Sediminicoccus rosea: one gene and its partners. The protein of the gene in region 4 binds, or shares a complex with, the protein of the main gene of each other region. Links are inferred from orthologs where the notes say so. Each region holds a gene or a part of one and is shown on either strand. Other genes may lie near its edges. The genes, in order: accC, accB, R9Z33_RS04895 and accD.

Region 1 (4,423 bases), 4.5 Mb from region 4 along the record:
AGCTCTCCGAGAAGGAATCGCGCATCCGGGTCGCGCGGATCATCCCGCCCGCGCCGGTGGCGCCCGCGCAGTATTACGCGGCGCCCTCCATGCCGATGCCCATGCAGATGCCGATGCCGATGGGCGCGCCCGCGCAGGCGGCGCCGGCCCCGGCCGTGCCCGCTGCCGACCCCGAGGCGATCGACCCCAAGCATCCGGGCCTGATCACCTCGCCCATGGTGGGTGTGGCCTATCTCTCGCCCGAGCCGGGGGCCGCGCCCTTCATCACGGTCGGCGCCAAGGTCAGCGCGGGGCAGACCGTGCTGCTGATCGAGGCGATGAAGACCTTCAACCAGATCAAGACCAGCCGCGCCGGCACGGTCACGCGCATCCTGGTGGAAGCCGGCACGCCCGTGGAATACGGCGAGCCGCTGGTGCTGGTGGAATAGGGCGATGCCCCCGCGCATGCGCGCGTTTCCAGGACCATTCGTGCCGGGTGCGGGCCATGACCGGGCCGCACCCGTTTTCCCAGAATCCGGCCGCAATGCGGCCGGCGCCGCCCAACCGGATGCTTGGCCCAGCGCGCCCGTCGCGCGGCGAAGCCAAGCCGGCGGAGCCGGCGCCCGGCGCCTGAGGGCATAAATCCATGCTCAAGAAAATCCTCATCGCCAATCGCGGCGAAATCGCGCTGCGCGTGCATCGCGCCTGCCAGGAGATGGGCATCCGCACCGTCGCCGTGCACAGCACCGCCGATGCCTCGGCCATGCATGTGCGCCTCGCCGATGAGAGCGTGTGCATCGGCCCGCCGCTGGCGCGCGACAGCTATCTGAATGTCGCGGCCATCCTCTCGGCGGCGGCGATCACCGGCGCGGATGCGATCCACCCGGGCTACGGCTTCCTCTCGGAGAATGCCCGCTTCGCGGAGATGGTGGAGGCGCATGGCCTCACCTTCATCGGCCCGACGGCGGACCACATCCACATGATGGGCGATAAGATCGCGGCCAAGGACGCGATGCGGAAGCTCAACGTGCCGCTGGTCCCCGGCTCGCCCGGCGCGCTGGAGAGCTTCGAGGAAGCGCGCGAGATCGCCGATCGCATCAAGTATCCCGTGCTGATCAAGGCGGCGGCGGGCGGCGGCGGGCGCGGCATGAAGGTCGCGCATTCGGCGGAGGAGCTGGAGGAGGCGTGGCAGGTCGCCCGCACCGAGGCCAAGGCCGCCTTCGGCAATGACGCGGTCTACATGGAGAAATACCTCGACCGGCCGCGCCATATCGAGCTGCAGGTCCTCGCCGACACGCATGGCAACGTCGTGCATTTCGGCGAGCGCGACTGCTCGCTCCAGCGCCGCCACCAGAAGCTGGTGGAGGAGGCGGGCTCGCCCGTGCTGACCGCGGCCGAGCGTGACGCGCTGGGCGCGCAGGTGACGGCGGGCCTCCGGCAGCTCGGCTACCGCAATGCCGGCACGCTGGAATTCCTCTACCAGGATGGGCAGTTCGCCTTCATCGAGATGAACACCCGCCTGCAGGTGGAGCATCCGGTGACGGAGATGGTCTGCGGCGTGGATCTGGTGCGCGAGCAGATCCGCATCGCGGCCGGTGAGAAGCTGGGCTACGCGCAGGAGGATGTGCAGTTCAGCGGCCACGCCATCGAGTGCCGCGTGACCGCGGAAGATCCCGAGAGCTTCGCGCCCTCGCCCGGCCGGGTGAACACCTATCACGCGCCGGGTGGCCTCGGCGTGCGCGTGGATAGCGCGCTCTACTCCGGCTACGCCGTGCCGCCGCATTACGACAGCCTGGTGGCGAAGCTCATCGTGCATGCGCCGACCCGCCCGCAGGCCATCGCGCGCATGCAGCGCGCACTGGACGAGATGGTGGTGGACGGCATCAAGACCACGCTGCCGCTGCACCGACGCATCATGGCAGATGCCGAGTTCCAGTCGGGCGACTACACCATCCATTGGCTGGAGCGCTTCGTCGCGCGGGGCTGAAGGCTCTCCTTGCATGCCCGGCTGATCCCGGTGACGTTCCAGGGGCACAGGAGGCCCCGCATGCAAGCTCTCTCCCGCCGCGCAGCGCTGATCGGCGCGGGCGCGCTCGCCACGCCCGCGCTGGCCCAGGCGCCCTGGCCCGACCGCCCCATCCGCTGGGTCGTGAACTTCCCGCCGGGCGGCGCGGCCGACACCCTGTCGCGCATCCTCGCGCCCGTGGTGAGCACACGGCTCGGCCAGCCGGTGGTGGTGGAGAACCGGCCGGGCGCGGGTGGTGCCCTGGGGGCGGACATCCTGGCCAAGGCGCCGGGCGACCGCTTCCTGGTGATGATCTCCTCCGCCGCCTCGCACGGCATCGGGCCGGTGCTCTATCGCAATCCGCCCTATGACGCGCTGCGGGATTTCACCCACATCCGGCTGATCGGCACCTTCCCCTCGGTGCTGGCGGTGAACCTGGATTTCCCCGCGCGGAACCTCGCGGAATTCCTCGCCGTGGCGCGGCAGCGGCCGGTCTCCTACGGCTCGGGCGGCAATGGCACGCTGAACCACCTGATCGGGCAATTGCTCGCGCGCGCTGCCGGGGTGGACCTGACGCATGTGCCCTATCGCGGCTCGGCCCCCGCACTGACCGACACGATCAGCGGCCAGATCCCGGCCATCATGGAGAGCCTGCCCATCGCGCTGCCGCATCTGCGCGGTGGGCGGCTGCGTGCGCTGGCCAGCAGCGAGGCGACGCGCCCGGCCTCGTTCGCCGATGTGCCGACCTTCGCCGAGCAGGGCTTCCCCCAGGTGGTGGCGAGCAACTGGTTCGGTTTCTCGGCGCCGGCCGGCCTGCCGCCCGAAATCATCGCCCGCTGGGATGCCGAGATCGCGCACGCCCTGGCCGATCCGGCGGTGGTGGAGCGCTTCACGCCCATCGGCGTCCGGCCAGGCGCGGAGGGGCCGGCCGGCTATACCGCGCTGGTGCGGAGCGAGCTGGAGCGCTGGCGGGCGGTGATCGCGGCCGGGAACATCACGGCGGACTGAGTCCCCGCTTGCGCCCGGACGCCCGCGGGCCAATCTTGCGGGCATGATCACACCCGCCCCCGACCAAGCGATCCTCGGCGCCTTCTGGCGCGTCCTGGCCGGCAGCGGCTGGCATGGGCTGACGCTGCGCGCCGTCGCGGCCGAGGCCGGCCTGCCCCTGGCCGAGCTGCGCCGCCACTTCGCCACCCCGCTCCACATCCTGGCCGCGCATCAGCGCGCCGTGGATGCGGCGGTGCTGGAGGGGACGATCGAGGACCTCGGCAGCACGCCGCGCGACCGGCTGTTCGACGTGCTGATGCGCCGCCTCGATGCCCTCCAGCCGGACCGCGCCGGCGTGGTGCGCCTGCTGCGCGACCTGCCGCGCGCGCCGCTGCTGGCGCTGTGGTTCGCGCCGCGCAACGCGAGCTCCATGGCCTGGATGCTGGAGGCGGCCGGGCTGGACGCGGCGGGCCCGCGGGGGCTGCTGCGCGTGCAGGGATTGGTGGGCGTCTGGCTCGCGGCCCTGCGCGCCTGGGAGAAGGATGAGAGCGAGGACCTCTCCGCCACCATGGCCGCGCTGGACCGCGCCCTGGACCAGGCGGACCGCGCGGCGCGCTGGTTCGGCATGGCGCCCAGGGAAGCGGCGGCCGAGGCGGAGCCGGTGGCCGAAACCGACCCCGAATCGGCCGACGAAGTCATTTGACCGGCTTGCCCCCGGGCGTCTAGGAGTCGAAGAGGCGGTTTCCCGCCGGAACAACGGGTCGCTGGGGCCGGTTGCGGGGCGGGGGCGCGGAGACTCACGCCATGACGAACAGCTTCAACCCCGAAGACATGATGCGCGCCTTCACCTCGATGAAGATGCCGGGCCTGCCGGATTTCCAGGCCTTCGCCGACGCGCAGAAGCGCAACCTCGAGGCGCTGACCACCGCGAACAAGCTCGCCATGGAGGGTGCCCAGGCCGTGGGCCGCCGCAACATGGAAATCATCCAGCAGGTGATGGCGGAGATGACGCAGGCCATCCAGAGCCTCGGTGCCGCCGAAGCCTCGCCCAACGCCAAGGCCGCGCAGCAGGCCGAACTGATGCGCACGGCCTATGAGCGCGCGGTGGCGAACATGCAGGAGATCGCCGAGCTCATCCAGAAGTCCAATGGCGAGGCCGTGGGCGTGCTGAACCGCCGCTTCGCCGAGGCGCTGGAAGAGGTGAAGGAACTGGTGAAGACCTGAAGCCGGGGATGATCCCGGATCGCGGCCCGCCGGCGTGCGGGCCCGATCCGGCCCGACTCAATCGAGGAAGGCGCCCGTGGCGCGCACCACCTGCGCCCAGGCCTGCCGCTCACGGCGGCCGAGCGCGCCCAACTCCTCCGGCGTCGAGGGCTCGGGCACCGCGCCTTGCTGGCGCAGCGTCTCGACGAAGGCGGGCGTGCGCATCGCCTCATGCGCGGCGGCGTTCAG
Region 2 (2,956 bases), 4.5 Mb from region 4 along the record:
TGCGGACGGCGTCCTGTGCGGTGAAGCAGCCGGCGGTGTTGGGTAAGTAAGTGTAACGGTCCGGCGGCACGAAATCCTGCAGCATCGGCGCCGAGGGGTCGCTCAGATTCACCCGGCGGACGGCGACGGTGACGATCTCGGCGCCGCTGGCCGCGATGCTGTCCCGCGTCTCCTCGAGCGACTTGTAGCGCCCCGTGCCGACGATGAGGCGCGAGGTGAAGCGGCGCCCGGCGACTTCCCAGCTGTCTTCGGTCAATTCTCAGCCACCCCCGATGAAATGGACGATCTCGATGGCGTCGCCATCGGCCAGCGCCGTCGTCGCGTATTGGGAACGCGGCACGATCTCGAGGTTGCGCTCGACGGCGACCTTGCGCGCGGCGAGGCCGATTTCCGCCAGCAGATCCGCCACGGTCAGGCCGGCCGGCACGCTGCGCGCCTCGCCGTTCACGGTGAGCTTCAGGCGTTCAGCCAGCTCGGACATCGCACGCTCTCCCGCCAGGGGGGCCAGGCCGGCGTGGGAGGGGAACGGGTGCCCATCCCTTCGCCGGCATGACCCGGATCAGGTTCGAAGGGTCACCGCTGCCGCGCGGACTCTCAGCCCCGACCTTTGGTGTTTCCGGGCGGGGCTCCCCTTGGTCCAGGGCAATCTGGTTCCGCGCGGCCCCGGGGTCAATGACCGGGCCGCGCTTGCCGCTGCCGCATGCCCCATGCTAGCCCCGCCAATCCATTCCCTGTTTGACCGAACCGCCATGAACCTCATCGCCGTCTTCAACGGCCCGAACCTCAACATGCTGGGCACGCGCGAGCCGGAGAAATACGGCACGGCGACGCTCGACGATGTGGAGAATCTCTGCGCCGAGGCGGCGGAGGAGCTCGGGCTCGCGATTGATTTCCGGCAGTCCAACACGGAAGGGGAGCTGGTCTCCTGGATTCAGGAATGCCGCGGCCGCGCCGCGGGCATCGTGATCAACCCGGCCGGCTACACCACCACCTCGGTCGCCATCCTGGACGCGCTGCTGGCCGTCGGGCTGCCGGTGATCGAGGTCCATATCACCAATATTCACCGGCGCGAGGAGTTCCGGCAGCACAGCCTGGTCTCCAAGGCCGCCACCGGCGTGATCGCCGGCCTGGGCGTCGCGGGCTATGCCCTGGCGCTGCAGGCCATGGCCAATCTCGTCGGCGGAAACGAGGATGACGACGCATGACCAGCGGCATTCAGTTCGATGCGGAGGCGATCCGCAAGCTCGCCGAAATCCTCCGCGAGACGGACCTGACCGAGATCGAGCTCTCCGAGAAGGAATCGCGCATCCGGGTCGCGCGGATCATCCCGCCCGCGCCGGTGGCGCCCGCGCAGTATTACGCGGCGCCCTCCATGCCGATGCCCATGCAGATGCCGATGCCGATGGGCGCGCCCGCGCAGGCGGCGCCGGCCCCGGCCGTGCCCGCTGCCGACCCCGAGGCGATCGACCCCAAGCATCCGGGCCTGATCACCTCGCCCATGGTGGGTGTGGCCTATCTCTCGCCCGAGCCGGGGGCCGCGCCCTTCATCACGGTCGGCGCCAAGGTCAGCGCGGGGCAGACCGTGCTGCTGATCGAGGCGATGAAGACCTTCAACCAGATCAAGACCAGCCGCGCCGGCACGGTCACGCGCATCCTGGTGGAAGCCGGCACGCCCGTGGAATACGGCGAGCCGCTGGTGCTGGTGGAATAGGGCGATGCCCCCGCGCATGCGCGCGTTTCCAGGACCATTCGTGCCGGGTGCGGGCCATGACCGGGCCGCACCCGTTTTCCCAGAATCCGGCCGCAATGCGGCCGGCGCCGCCCAACCGGATGCTTGGCCCAGCGCGCCCGTCGCGCGGCGAAGCCAAGCCGGCGGAGCCGGCGCCCGGCGCCTGAGGGCATAAATCCATGCTCAAGAAAATCCTCATCGCCAATCGCGGCGAAATCGCGCTGCGCGTGCATCGCGCCTGCCAGGAGATGGGCATCCGCACCGTCGCCGTGCACAGCACCGCCGATGCCTCGGCCATGCATGTGCGCCTCGCCGATGAGAGCGTGTGCATCGGCCCGCCGCTGGCGCGCGACAGCTATCTGAATGTCGCGGCCATCCTCTCGGCGGCGGCGATCACCGGCGCGGATGCGATCCACCCGGGCTACGGCTTCCTCTCGGAGAATGCCCGCTTCGCGGAGATGGTGGAGGCGCATGGCCTCACCTTCATCGGCCCGACGGCGGACCACATCCACATGATGGGCGATAAGATCGCGGCCAAGGACGCGATGCGGAAGCTCAACGTGCCGCTGGTCCCCGGCTCGCCCGGCGCGCTGGAGAGCTTCGAGGAAGCGCGCGAGATCGCCGATCGCATCAAGTATCCCGTGCTGATCAAGGCGGCGGCGGGCGGCGGCGGGCGCGGCATGAAGGTCGCGCATTCGGCGGAGGAGCTGGAGGAGGCGTGGCAGGTCGCCCGCACCGAGGCCAAGGCCGCCTTCGGCAATGACGCGGTCTACATGGAGAAATACCTCGACCGGCCGCGCCATATCGAGCTGCAGGTCCTCGCCGACACGCATGGCAACGTCGTGCATTTCGGCGAGCGCGACTGCTCGCTCCAGCGCCGCCACCAGAAGCTGGTGGAGGAGGCGGGCTCGCCCGTGCTGACCGCGGCCGAGCGTGACGCGCTGGGCGCGCAGGTGACGGCGGGCCTCCGGCAGCTCGGCTACCGCAATGCCGGCACGCTGGAATTCCTCTACCAGGATGGGCAGTTCGCCTTCATCGAGATGAACACCCGCCTGCAGGTGGAGCATCCGGTGACGGAGATGGTCTGCGGCGTGGATCTGGTGCGCGAGCAGATCCGCATCGCGGCCGGTGAGAAGCTGGGCTACGCGCAGGAGGATGTGCAGTTCAGCGGCCACGCCATCGAGTGCCGCGTGACCGCGGAAGATCCCGAGAGCTTCGCGCCCTCGC
Region 3 (4,450 bases), 3.8 Mb from region 4 along the record:
ACAGCCGCTAATTGTCACACTTTCAATAATTGTTGCCGCCGTTTTTGTTCGCCTAAATAGAGGCATGCCAACCTTAGAATGGAAATCCCTAGAACCAAACAAACGAGCAAAACTAACCACGAAAATTGTAGAGATTACCTATGAGTATGCCGCAATAGTAGCGTCTTCAGCGGTCGCCTGTCTATTTCTTTTGGCTCTCGCTATAGCTGGACAAGATGAAATAAAAATTTGGAGCAGATCGTCGAGTAAACTCATAGTTGGCCTTGTTGGGTTTACGATATGTATATCAATTATAAGGATGATTTATGTTGTTTGGCGAGACATCGATGTCGTCAAACTACAGAAAGAATTGATTGATACGGCGGCGTCAGATCAACAATATAAAGAGAATAATGAAATTGCTGATAAAAAAATCGAACGCATGAAGGAGAGTGCTGTCCAAGGCCCCAAAGTGAACCCGCCTACTCCGTGGGAAAAGTAATGACCAGATCGAACGCTAGCTAAACCCGCCTCAACGGAACCCGAAACGCCAGCACCGCCGCCACCCCCGTCATCACCGCGGCCCCCGCGAACATCGCCCGGAACCCGACGGCCAGCCCCTCCGCCATCACCGCGCGTTCGGCCGCCGGCAGGTTGCCCAGCGCCTCCCGCCCCCCGCGCATCGCGCTGGCGAAGCGTTCCGCCACTTCCGCATCGGCCAGGGCGAAGGCCACGAAGATCAGCGCCCCCAGCACCGCCGTCCCGGCCGCCGCCCCCAGATTCCGCATGAACTGGACCGAGGCTGTCGCGACGCCCAGCCGCGCCGCCCCCGCCGCCACCTGCACCGTGGTCTGCACCGCCGGGAAGGTGCAGCCGAAGCCCAGGCTCGAAAGCGCCAGCAGCCAGGGGAACCAGGTCAGCGAGATCCGCCCCGCGCCGAAGGCCATCACGCAGAGCACCACCGTCGCCAGCACCAGGCCGAGCGAGGGCAGCAGCATGTTCCGCCCCGTCCGCGCCAGGAAGGTGCCGGAGGCGAGTGCCCCCAGCCCGCCCCCCAGGCTCATCGGCAGCAGCATGGCCCCCACGGTGGCGATCGGCACGCCCCGCACCACGCTCAGATAAAGCGGCAGGAAGGAAATCAGCGAAACCATGGTGCCCGAGACGCAGGCCGCCAGCAGGTTGGTCCGCCAGATCACCGGGTCCGTCAGCACCGGCAAAGGCAGCAGCGGGTCCGGCACGCGGCGCTCGATCACCAGCAGCGCCCAGAGCGCCACCGCCCCGGCCAGGCCGAAGCCCAGCGCCACGGCGTAATCCGCCGGGTTCATCCGCTGCGCGCGGTCCAACATCAGCAGCAGCAGCGCCACGAAGAGGGTGAACAGCGCCGTCCCCGCCGCGTCGAAGCGGAAGCTGCCGCCCATCAGGCCCCGCTTCGGCAGGCGCCAGGCCATGGCGAAGCCGACCAGGATCAGCGGCAGCCCCGCCAGGAACACCCAGCGCCAGCCGAAGCTCTGCGTCAGCCAGCCGCCCGCCAGCGGCCCGGCGGCCGAGGCGCCCATGAAGCAGGCCACCAGATAGGCCTGGTAGCGCCCGCGCTCCCGCGCCGGAACGGATTCGCCGATCAGCGCCATGGCCAGCGTCAGCAGCGCGCCGCCGCCGAAGCCATGCAGCGCGCGCCCGGCCAGCAGCGCCTCGAAGCTGGGTGCGAGGCCCGCCGCCAGCATGCCGAGGCCCTGGAGGATGAAGGCGATGAACAGCATGGGCCGCCGCCCATAGGCATCGCCCAGCCGCCCGAAGATCGGCGCCGCGATGGTGGCCGCGATCAGATAGGCGACGACGACCCAGGAGATGCGCTCCACCACGCCGAACTGCGCGGCCATGGCGGGCAGCGCCGTCGCCGTGATCGTCTGGTCAATGGCGGTGACGAAGATCGCGATGGCGATCGTCGGGAAGGCCCGGAAAAACGCGCGGCGGGCCTCGCTGGAGGAAGGCTGGGGCGCCTCCATCAGGCGACCGCGCTGCGGCCCATCTCCAGGAACTTCTCCCGCCGGCGGGCCTTGAGCGTGGCGCCATCCAGGCTCAGCAGGGGCTCCAGCGCGCCCCAGACGGCATCGCCCACCGCTTCCATCGTGGCCCCGGGGTCGCGATGCGCGCCGCCCAGCGGTTCCGTCACCACGGCGTCAATCAGCGCGAGGCGCTTCAAATCCTCGGCGGTGAGCTTCAGCGCCTCGGCCGCTGTCGCCGCCTGGGCGGCGTCGCGCCAGAGGATGCTGGCGCAGCCTTCGGGGCTGATCACCGAATAGATGGCGTGTTCCAGCATCAGCACGCGGTCCGCCGCCGCCAGCGCGATGGCGCCGCCGGAACCGCCCTCGCCGATGATGGTCGCCACGAAGGGCACGGGGGCGGAGAGGCCGGCCTCGATGGAGCGCGCGATGGCCTCGGCCTGGCCGCGCGCCTCGGCCTCGATGCCCGGAAAGGCGCCCGAGGTGTCCACGAAGGAGATGATGGGCATGCCGAAGCGCCCGGCCAGCTCCATGATGCGGCGCGCCTTGCGGTAGCCCTCGGGCTTGGCCATGCCGAAATTGTGCTTCACGCGGGTCTCGGTGTCCCGCCCCTTCTCGGTGCCCAGCACGGCCACGGCGCGGCCGCGGAACCGGCCGAGGCCACCGATCACGGCAGCGTCATCGGCGAAGGCGCGGTCGCCGGCGAGGGGGGTCCATTCCTCGATCAAGGCCCCCACGTAATCCAGGCATTTCGGGCGTTCCGGGTGGCGGGCCACCTGCGCCTTCTGCCAGGGGGTGAGCTTGGCATAGGTCGCGGCCAGCAGCTTTTCGGCCTTGTCCCGCAGCTTGGAGACCTCTTCGGCCACGTCGATTCCGCCCGCATCGGTCGCCCGGCGCAGCTCTTCCACCTTGCCTTCCAGCTCGGCGATGGGTTTTTCGAAATCGAGGAAGTGACGCATGGCTTGGGCGTCTAGCGGAAACCCGTGCCGGGGAAAACAGGGGCCGGGCGCCGGGTTGGCGGGGGCCGGGGGGCGGCCTAAACTTGCGCCTCTTCCGCAACCTCAGGACTTTCCAATGCCCGCCCTCGCCCAACGCCTTGCCAATGTGAAGGTTTCCGCCTCGGTCGCCATGGGCGCCAAGGCGCGCGAACTCGCGGCACAGGGCCACAAGGTCATCAGCCTCACCACCGGCGAGCCCGATTTCGACACCCCGGCGCACGCGATCGAGGCCGCCCACCAGGCGGCGCTGAAGGGCGACACGAAATACCCGCCCCAGGGCGGCACCGCGGCGATGAAGGCCGCCGTCCAGCGCAAGTTCAAGCGCGACAACGGCCTGGACTACGCGATGGATGAGATCCTCATCACCAATGGCGGCAAGCAGGCCATCTTCAACGCCCTGATGGCGACGGTGGACCCGGGCGACGAGGTAGTGATCCCCGCCCCCTACTGGATCAGCTATGGCGACATGGCGAAGGTGGCGGGCGGCGTGCCGGTCACCATCTCCTGCCCGCAGAACAACGGCTTCAAGCTCCGCCCCGAGGATCTGGAAGCGGCCATCACGCCCAAGACCAAGTGGGTGATGCTGAACTTCCCGAACAACCCGACCGGCGCCGCCTGCTCCCGCGCCGAGATGAAGGCGCTGGCCGATGTCCTGATGCGCCACCCGCATGTCTGGGTGATGACGGACGACATGTATGAGCACCTCGTCTATGACGGGTTCGAATTCTGCACGATCGCCGAGGTCGAGCCCCGGCTGAAGAGCCGCACGCTGACGGTGAACGGCGCCTCCAAGACCTATGCGATGACCGGCTGGCGCATCGGCTTCTGCGGCGGGCCCAAGGAGCTCATCGCGGCCATGTTCAACATGCAGGGCCAGGCGACGTCCGGCGTTTCCTCCATCGGCCAGGCCGCCGCCGCCGCCGCGCTGGACGGCCCGCAGGACCTGGTGCGCGAGCGCGCGGCCGAATACCGCGAGCGCCGCAACCTCGTGGTGGACATGCTGAACGAGGCCCCGGGCATCGCCTGCCACCGCCCCGAGGGCGCCTTCTACGTCTTCCCGAACATCGCCGGCTGCCTCGGCAAGACCAGCAAGGGCGGGGCGAAGATCGAGACCGACACCGACTTCGCCATGGCCCTGCTGAGCGAGGCGCATGTGGCGGTCGTGCAGGGCGCGGCCTATGGCATGTCGCCCTATATCCGCATCAGCTACGCGACCGACATGGCGAGCCTGCGCGAGGCCTGTGGCCGCATCCAGGAGTTCTGCCGCGGGCTTTCCTGATGCTCCGTGCGGGACGTGACGACGATGCGGCCACCTATATCCGCCTGATCGGCGATGCCTGGGCGGAGTTCCCCGGCATCGTCTTCGACGTGGATGGCGAGCTGCCGGAGCTCCGCGCGCTCGCCAGCCACTTCGCCACCCTCGACGGCGCCCTCTGGCTGGCCGAGGACGGCACCGGCCAGGGGGTCGGCATG
Region 4 (4,363 bases):
TCGGCCCCCGACATCATCTTCTTCGACGAGCCCACCACCGGCCTCGATCCCATCATGGGCGCGGTGATTGACGGCCTGATCGTGGATTGCGTGGAGCGGCTGGGCGCCACCGCCTTCTCCATCACGCATGACATGGCGAGCGCGCGCCGCATCGGCGATGACGCGGCGATGATCCACAAGGGAAGGATCGTCTGGACCGGCAGCGCCGAGAAGCTTGGCGAGACGGGCAATGCCATGGTGGACCAGTTCGCGCGCGGCGAGCGCGAGGGGCCGATCCAGATGGAATTGCGCAAGTAGGGCTACCGCCTCAGGAGGCGCGCGCCGCCTCGATGATCTCGCGGAAGAGGCGGGCCGGCAGGGTGCCGCCGCGCACGTCATCCATCCCCGTATTGTCGTCATTGCCGAGCCAGACGCCGATGACGAGCGGGCCCGAGGGCAGTTGCACGAAGCCCATGAACCAGGCATCGCGATAGTCCTGCGTCGTGCCGGTCTTGCCGCCGGTGACCAGGCCCGGCATGGCGGCGGCGCGGCCGGTGCCGTTGCGGACCACGCTCACCATCATGTTCCGCATGCGCTCGGCGGCCTCGGCGCTGATGACCTGGGCGGGCTCGGTGCGGGGCACGGGAAGCGCGCGGCCCTCCGCCTCGACGCGCTGCATGCCGTAGGGGGTGATGCGCCGCCCGCCATTGACCATCGCGGCATAGCCGGCGGCGAGGTCGATCAGCTTCACCTCGCCCGTGCCGAGCGCGATGGAGGCATCGCGCGGGAAGCGGCCATTCACGCCGAGGCGCATGGCGACATCGGCCACCCCGCGCGGCCCGCCGCCCATCTGCATGACGCGCACGGCCGAGGTGTTGACCGAATGGGCGAAGGCCTCATCCAGCGTGATCGAGCCGCGCGTGCGCCAATGTCCGTTGGACGGCGACCAGCGGCCCATCTGCAGCGGCCCGTCGCTCACCTGGTCGAAGGGGGATGCGCCGTGCTCCAGCGCCGCCAGATAGACCATCGCCTTGAAGGTGGAGCCCGGCTGGCGGCGCGCATCGGTCGCGCGGTTGAAGGGGCTGCGGCGGAAGTCGCGCCCGCCCGCCATGGCGCGCACCGCGCCCGTATTGGCATCGAGCACGACAACGGCGCCCTGCCCCACCCGCGCCTCGCGCCCCGCCTGGTCGAGCAGCGCGGCCAGGCGGGATTCCACCGCATTCTGCCAGCGCGGATCAAGCGTGGTGCGGATGACGAGGTCGGCGCTGCCGGGGAAGGCGCTGGGGATGTCCTCGAAGATCCAGTCGGCGAACCAGCCGCCGTTGCGCGAGGGGCGCGGCGGGATGGTCATCTCCTGCACGGCGCGCTCCATCTGCTCCGCCGTGATGGCGCCGGTGGCGACCATGGCGGCCAGCACGTCCCGCGCGCGGGCCATGGCGCCGTCGGGGTTGGCGCGCGGGCTGTAGCGCGAGGGCGCCTGCGGCAGGCCGGCCAGGATGGCGGCCTGGGGCAGCGTGAGCCGCCGCGCCGAGACGCCGAAATAGAGCCGCGCGGCCGCATCCACCCCATAGGCGCCGCCGCCGAGATAGACGCGGTTCAGGTAGATCTCGAGCAGCTGGTCCTTCGTGAAGCGGTTCTCGAGCCAGAGTGCCATCAGCGCTTCCTGCACCTTGCGCCGCGTGCTGCGGGCCGGGCTGAGGAAGAGATTCTTGGCCAGCTGCTGGGTGAGCGTGGAGCCGCCCTGCACCACCTCGCCCGCGTTCCAATTGGCATAGGCGGCACGGGCCAGGCCGATCACGTCCAGGCCGAAATGCTGGTGGAAGCGGCGATCCTCGATGGCGAGCAGGGCGGCGGGCAGGTGCGGCGGCAGGTCGCGCAGGCGCAGCGTCTCGCCATAGAGATCGCCCTGGGTGCCGAGCAGCCCGCCCTCGGCCGTCTGCAGGGTGACGCTGGGGCGGCGCTGATGCGTCAGCGCCGTATCGGCGCGGGGCATGTCATGCGTGAACCAGATCAGCAGCGCGCCGGCCGCGAGCAGGCCCCAGATGAGCAGGATGATGGCCGCCCGGAGCAGCATCCCGCCCAGGCTGCGGCGGCGCTTCGACGGCGCGGCGGCGCGCCCGCTGGATTTTGGCCCGCTCGGGGGGGACCGTGGTTCGACCCGGGGGGAGGGCCGGCTGGCAGGGGCCGGGGTTCGCAGCCTTGCGGCCGCCACTCTCGGCATGGCGAGGCTTTAGCATGGCGGGCGGGCCGGTGCATCAGGGAGTTTGGGGCGGGCCCTCCCCGCTTGACCCGCGCCCCCCGTCCCGCCATCTCCATCCCGTCGCAGCGTCCGGAGCATCCGGCCGCACAGCGGCCGGCGCGCCGCGCCCGCCCTCCCCGCCCGCCGCACCCCATGCGGCGCGAAGGCAAGGCGGCGGAGCCGCCGCCCGCCGTCTGAGGGCAGATAAAGATGAACTGGATTTCCGAGTGGGCGCTGCCCAAGATCAAGACGCTCTTCGGCACCTCGCGCGAGATGCCGGACAATCTCTGGCACCAGTGCCCGAGCTGCCAGAAGATGATCTTCCAGACGGACCTGGAGAAGAACCTCCGCGTCTGCACCCATTGCGGCCACCACATGCGCCTCTCGGCCAAGCAGCGGCTCGACGCCACGCTGGATGAGGGCTGGCAGAAGATCGAGCTGCCCAAGGCGCCGGCCGATCCGCTGCGCTTCCGCGACCAGCGCCGCTATTCCGAACGCCTGCGCGATGCCCAGACCAAGTCCGGCATGGATGACGCGGTGGTGGTGGGCCATGGGCAGATCGAGGGCCAGCGCGCCGTCGTCGCCGTCTTCGAATTCGCCTTCATGGGCGGCTCCATGGGCGCCGGCGTGGGCGAGGCCATCGTCACCGCCGCGCGGCTGGCCGTGCTGCAGGATGCGCCGCTGATCGTCTTCGCCAGCTCCGGCGGCGCACGCATGCAGGAGGGCGCCGTCAGCCTCATGCAGATGCCGCGCACCGTGATCGCAACGCAGATGGTGAAGGATGCGGGCCTGCCCTTCATCGTCGTGCTGTGCGACCCGACGACGGGCGGCGTCACCGCCAGCTTCGCCATGCTGGGCGACATCCAGATCGCCGAGCCGGGTGCCCTCATCGGCTTCGCCGGGGCGCGCGTGATCGAGCAGACGGTGCGCGAGAAGCTGCCCGAGGGCTTCCAGCGCGCCGAATACCTGCTGGAGCACGGCATCCTCGACATGGTGGTGAAGCGCGCCGAGATGCGCGAGACGCTGGCGCGCGTCATCCGCCTGCTGCGCGCCGCCGAGGAAGCGCCGGCCGCCGCATGACCGGCGCAACAGCGGGCCGTTCGGAGGCCATCATCGAGCGGATGCACGCGCTGCATCCGAAGCTGATCGATTTGAGCCTGGGGCGTCTCGAAGCCCTGCTCGGCAAACTCGGCCATCCGGAGCGGCGGCTGCCGCCCGTGGTGCATGTGGCCGGCACCAACGGCAAGGGCAGCACCTGCGCCTTCCTGCGCGCCATCGGCGAGGCGGCCGGGCAGCGCGTGCATGTCTACACCTCGCCGCACCTGGTCCGCTTCCATGAGCGCATCCGCCTCGCCGGCGAACTGGTCGGCGAGGAGGCGCTGAGCGACGCGCTCGAGGAGGTGGAGCGGGTGAATGGCGAGACGCCGATCACCGTCTTCGAGATCACCACCGCCGTCGCCTTGCTGCTGTTCAGCCGCGTCCCGGCCGACCTGCTGGTGCTGGAGGTGGGGCTCGGCGGGCGCTTCGACGCGACCAATGTCATCGCCGCCCCGGCGGCCACGGCGATCGCCAGCATCTCCATGGACCACATGGATTTCCTGGGCGACACGATCGGCAAGATCGCCTTCGAGAAGGCCGGAATCATCAAGCCCGGCGTGCCCTGCGCCACCGGGCGGCAGCAGGATGAGGCGCTCTCGGTCATCGCCGCCCGCGCGGCCGAACTGGGCGCGCCGCTGCTGGCGCGGGATGCGGCCTGGCGGATGGAGCGCGAGGGCACGGGGCATCGCTTCACCGATGGCCAGGGCACGATCCTCCTGCCCGAGCTCGGGCTGCGCGGCGCGCACCAGCCGGACAATGCCGGCATCGCCATCGCCGCGCTCCGTGCCTGGAAACCGGCCTGGCTGAGCGAGGACGCCATCATCCGCGGCGCGGCGGCGGCCGAATGGCCGGCACGCATGCAGCGGCTGCGCGGGCGCCTCGCCCCGCCCGCCCCCTGGGAGCTCTGGCTGGATGGCGGGCACAATGCCGGCGCCGGCCAGGCCCTGGCGGCGACGCTCACGGAATTCCGGGATCGCCCGCTGCACCTCGTCATCGGCATGAAGCAGGGCAAGACGGCGGCGGGCTTCATGGCGCCCATCCTGCCGC

What was found.
Region 1: the proteins of accD (region 4) and accC are in contact, whole or in part, in a solved structure (PDB 8UXZ), measured with the Escherichia coli proteins. The link is inferred for Sediminicoccus rosea from one-to-one orthologs.
Region 2: the proteins of accD (region 4) and accB are in contact, whole or in part, in a solved structure (PDB 8UXZ), measured with the Escherichia coli proteins. The link is inferred for Sediminicoccus rosea from one-to-one orthologs.
Region 3: the proteins of accD (region 4) and R9Z33_RS04895 are in contact, whole or in part, in a solved structure (PDB 8UXZ), measured with the Escherichia coli proteins. The link is inferred for Sediminicoccus rosea from one-to-one orthologs.

The regions. Positions count from the first base shown.
Region 1 is NZ_CP137852.1:344,002-348,424, forward strand. The notes cover bases 1-2,795. They hold accC (acetyl-CoA carboxylase biotin carboxylase subunit), read left to right. Parts: upstream 1-625; coding sequence 626-1,966; downstream 1,967-2,795. Other genes in these bases: accB (acetyl-CoA carboxylase biotin carboxyl carrier protein), read left to right, coding at 1-428; R9Z33_RS01670 (Bug family tripartite tricarboxylate transporter substrate binding protein), read left to right, coding at 2,027-2,795. Outside these bases: more of R9Z33_RS01670, read left to right, coding at 2,796-2,992; R9Z33_RS01675 (TetR family transcriptional regulator), read left to right, coding at 3,036-3,674; R9Z33_RS01680 (phasin family protein), read left to right, coding at 3,776-4,195; R9Z33_RS01685 (Bug family tripartite tricarboxylate transporter substrate binding protein), read right to left, coding at 4,253-4,423. UniProt on the Escherichia coli protein: This protein is a component of the acetyl coenzyme A carboxylase complex; first, biotin carboxylase catalyzes the carboxylation of the carrier protein and then the transcarboxylase transfers the carboxyl group to form malonyl-CoA.
Region 2 is NZ_CP137852.1:342,719-345,674, forward strand. It holds accB (acetyl-CoA carboxylase biotin carboxyl carrier protein), read left to right. Parts: upstream 1-1,201; coding sequence 1,202-1,711; downstream 1,712-2,956. Other genes in the region: R9Z33_RS01650 (thiazole synthase), read right to left, coding at 1-256; thiS (sulfur carrier protein ThiS), read right to left, coding at 260-481; aroQ (type II 3-dehydroquinate dehydratase), read left to right, coding at 750-1,205; accC (acetyl-CoA carboxylase biotin carboxylase subunit), read left to right, coding at 1,909-2,956. UniProt on the Escherichia coli protein: This protein is a component of the acetyl coenzyme A carboxylase complex; first, biotin carboxylase catalyzes the carboxylation of the carrier protein and then the transcarboxylase transfers the carboxyl group to form malonyl-CoA.
Region 3 is NZ_CP137852.1:1,038,042-1,042,491, reverse strand. What follows is about bases 961-3,782. They hold R9Z33_RS04895 (acetyl-CoA carboxylase carboxyltransferase subunit alpha), read right to left. Parts: upstream 2,939-3,782; coding sequence 1,982-2,938; downstream 961-1,981. Other genes in these bases: R9Z33_RS04890 (pyridoxal phosphate-dependent aminotransferase), read left to right, coding at 3,054-3,782; R9Z33_RS04900 (MFS transporter), read right to left, coding at 961-1,982. Outside these bases: R9Z33_RS04905 (hypothetical protein), read left to right, coding at 1-481; more of R9Z33_RS04900, read right to left, coding at 501-960; more of R9Z33_RS04890, read left to right, coding at 3,783-4,256; R9Z33_RS04885 (GNAT family N-acetyltransferase), read left to right, coding at 4,256-4,450. UniProt on the Escherichia coli protein: Component of the acetyl coenzyme A carboxylase (ACC) complex. First, biotin carboxylase catalyzes the carboxylation of biotin on its carrier protein (BCCP) and then the CO(2) group is transferred by the carboxyltransferase to acetyl-CoA to form malonyl-CoA.
Region 4 is NZ_CP137852.1:4,812,278-4,816,640, forward strand. Bases 1,629-4,363 are described here. They hold accD (acetyl-CoA carboxylase, carboxyltransferase subunit beta), read left to right. Parts: upstream 1,629-2,428; coding sequence 2,429-3,298; downstream 3,299-4,363. Other genes in these bases: R9Z33_RS23175 (transglycosylase domain-containing protein), read right to left, coding at 1,629-2,053; R9Z33_RS23185 (bifunctional folylpolyglutamate synthase/dihydrofolate synthase), read left to right, coding at 3,295-4,363. Outside these bases: R9Z33_RS23170 (ABC transporter ATP-binding protein), read left to right, coding at 1-297; more of R9Z33_RS23175, read right to left, coding at 308-1,628.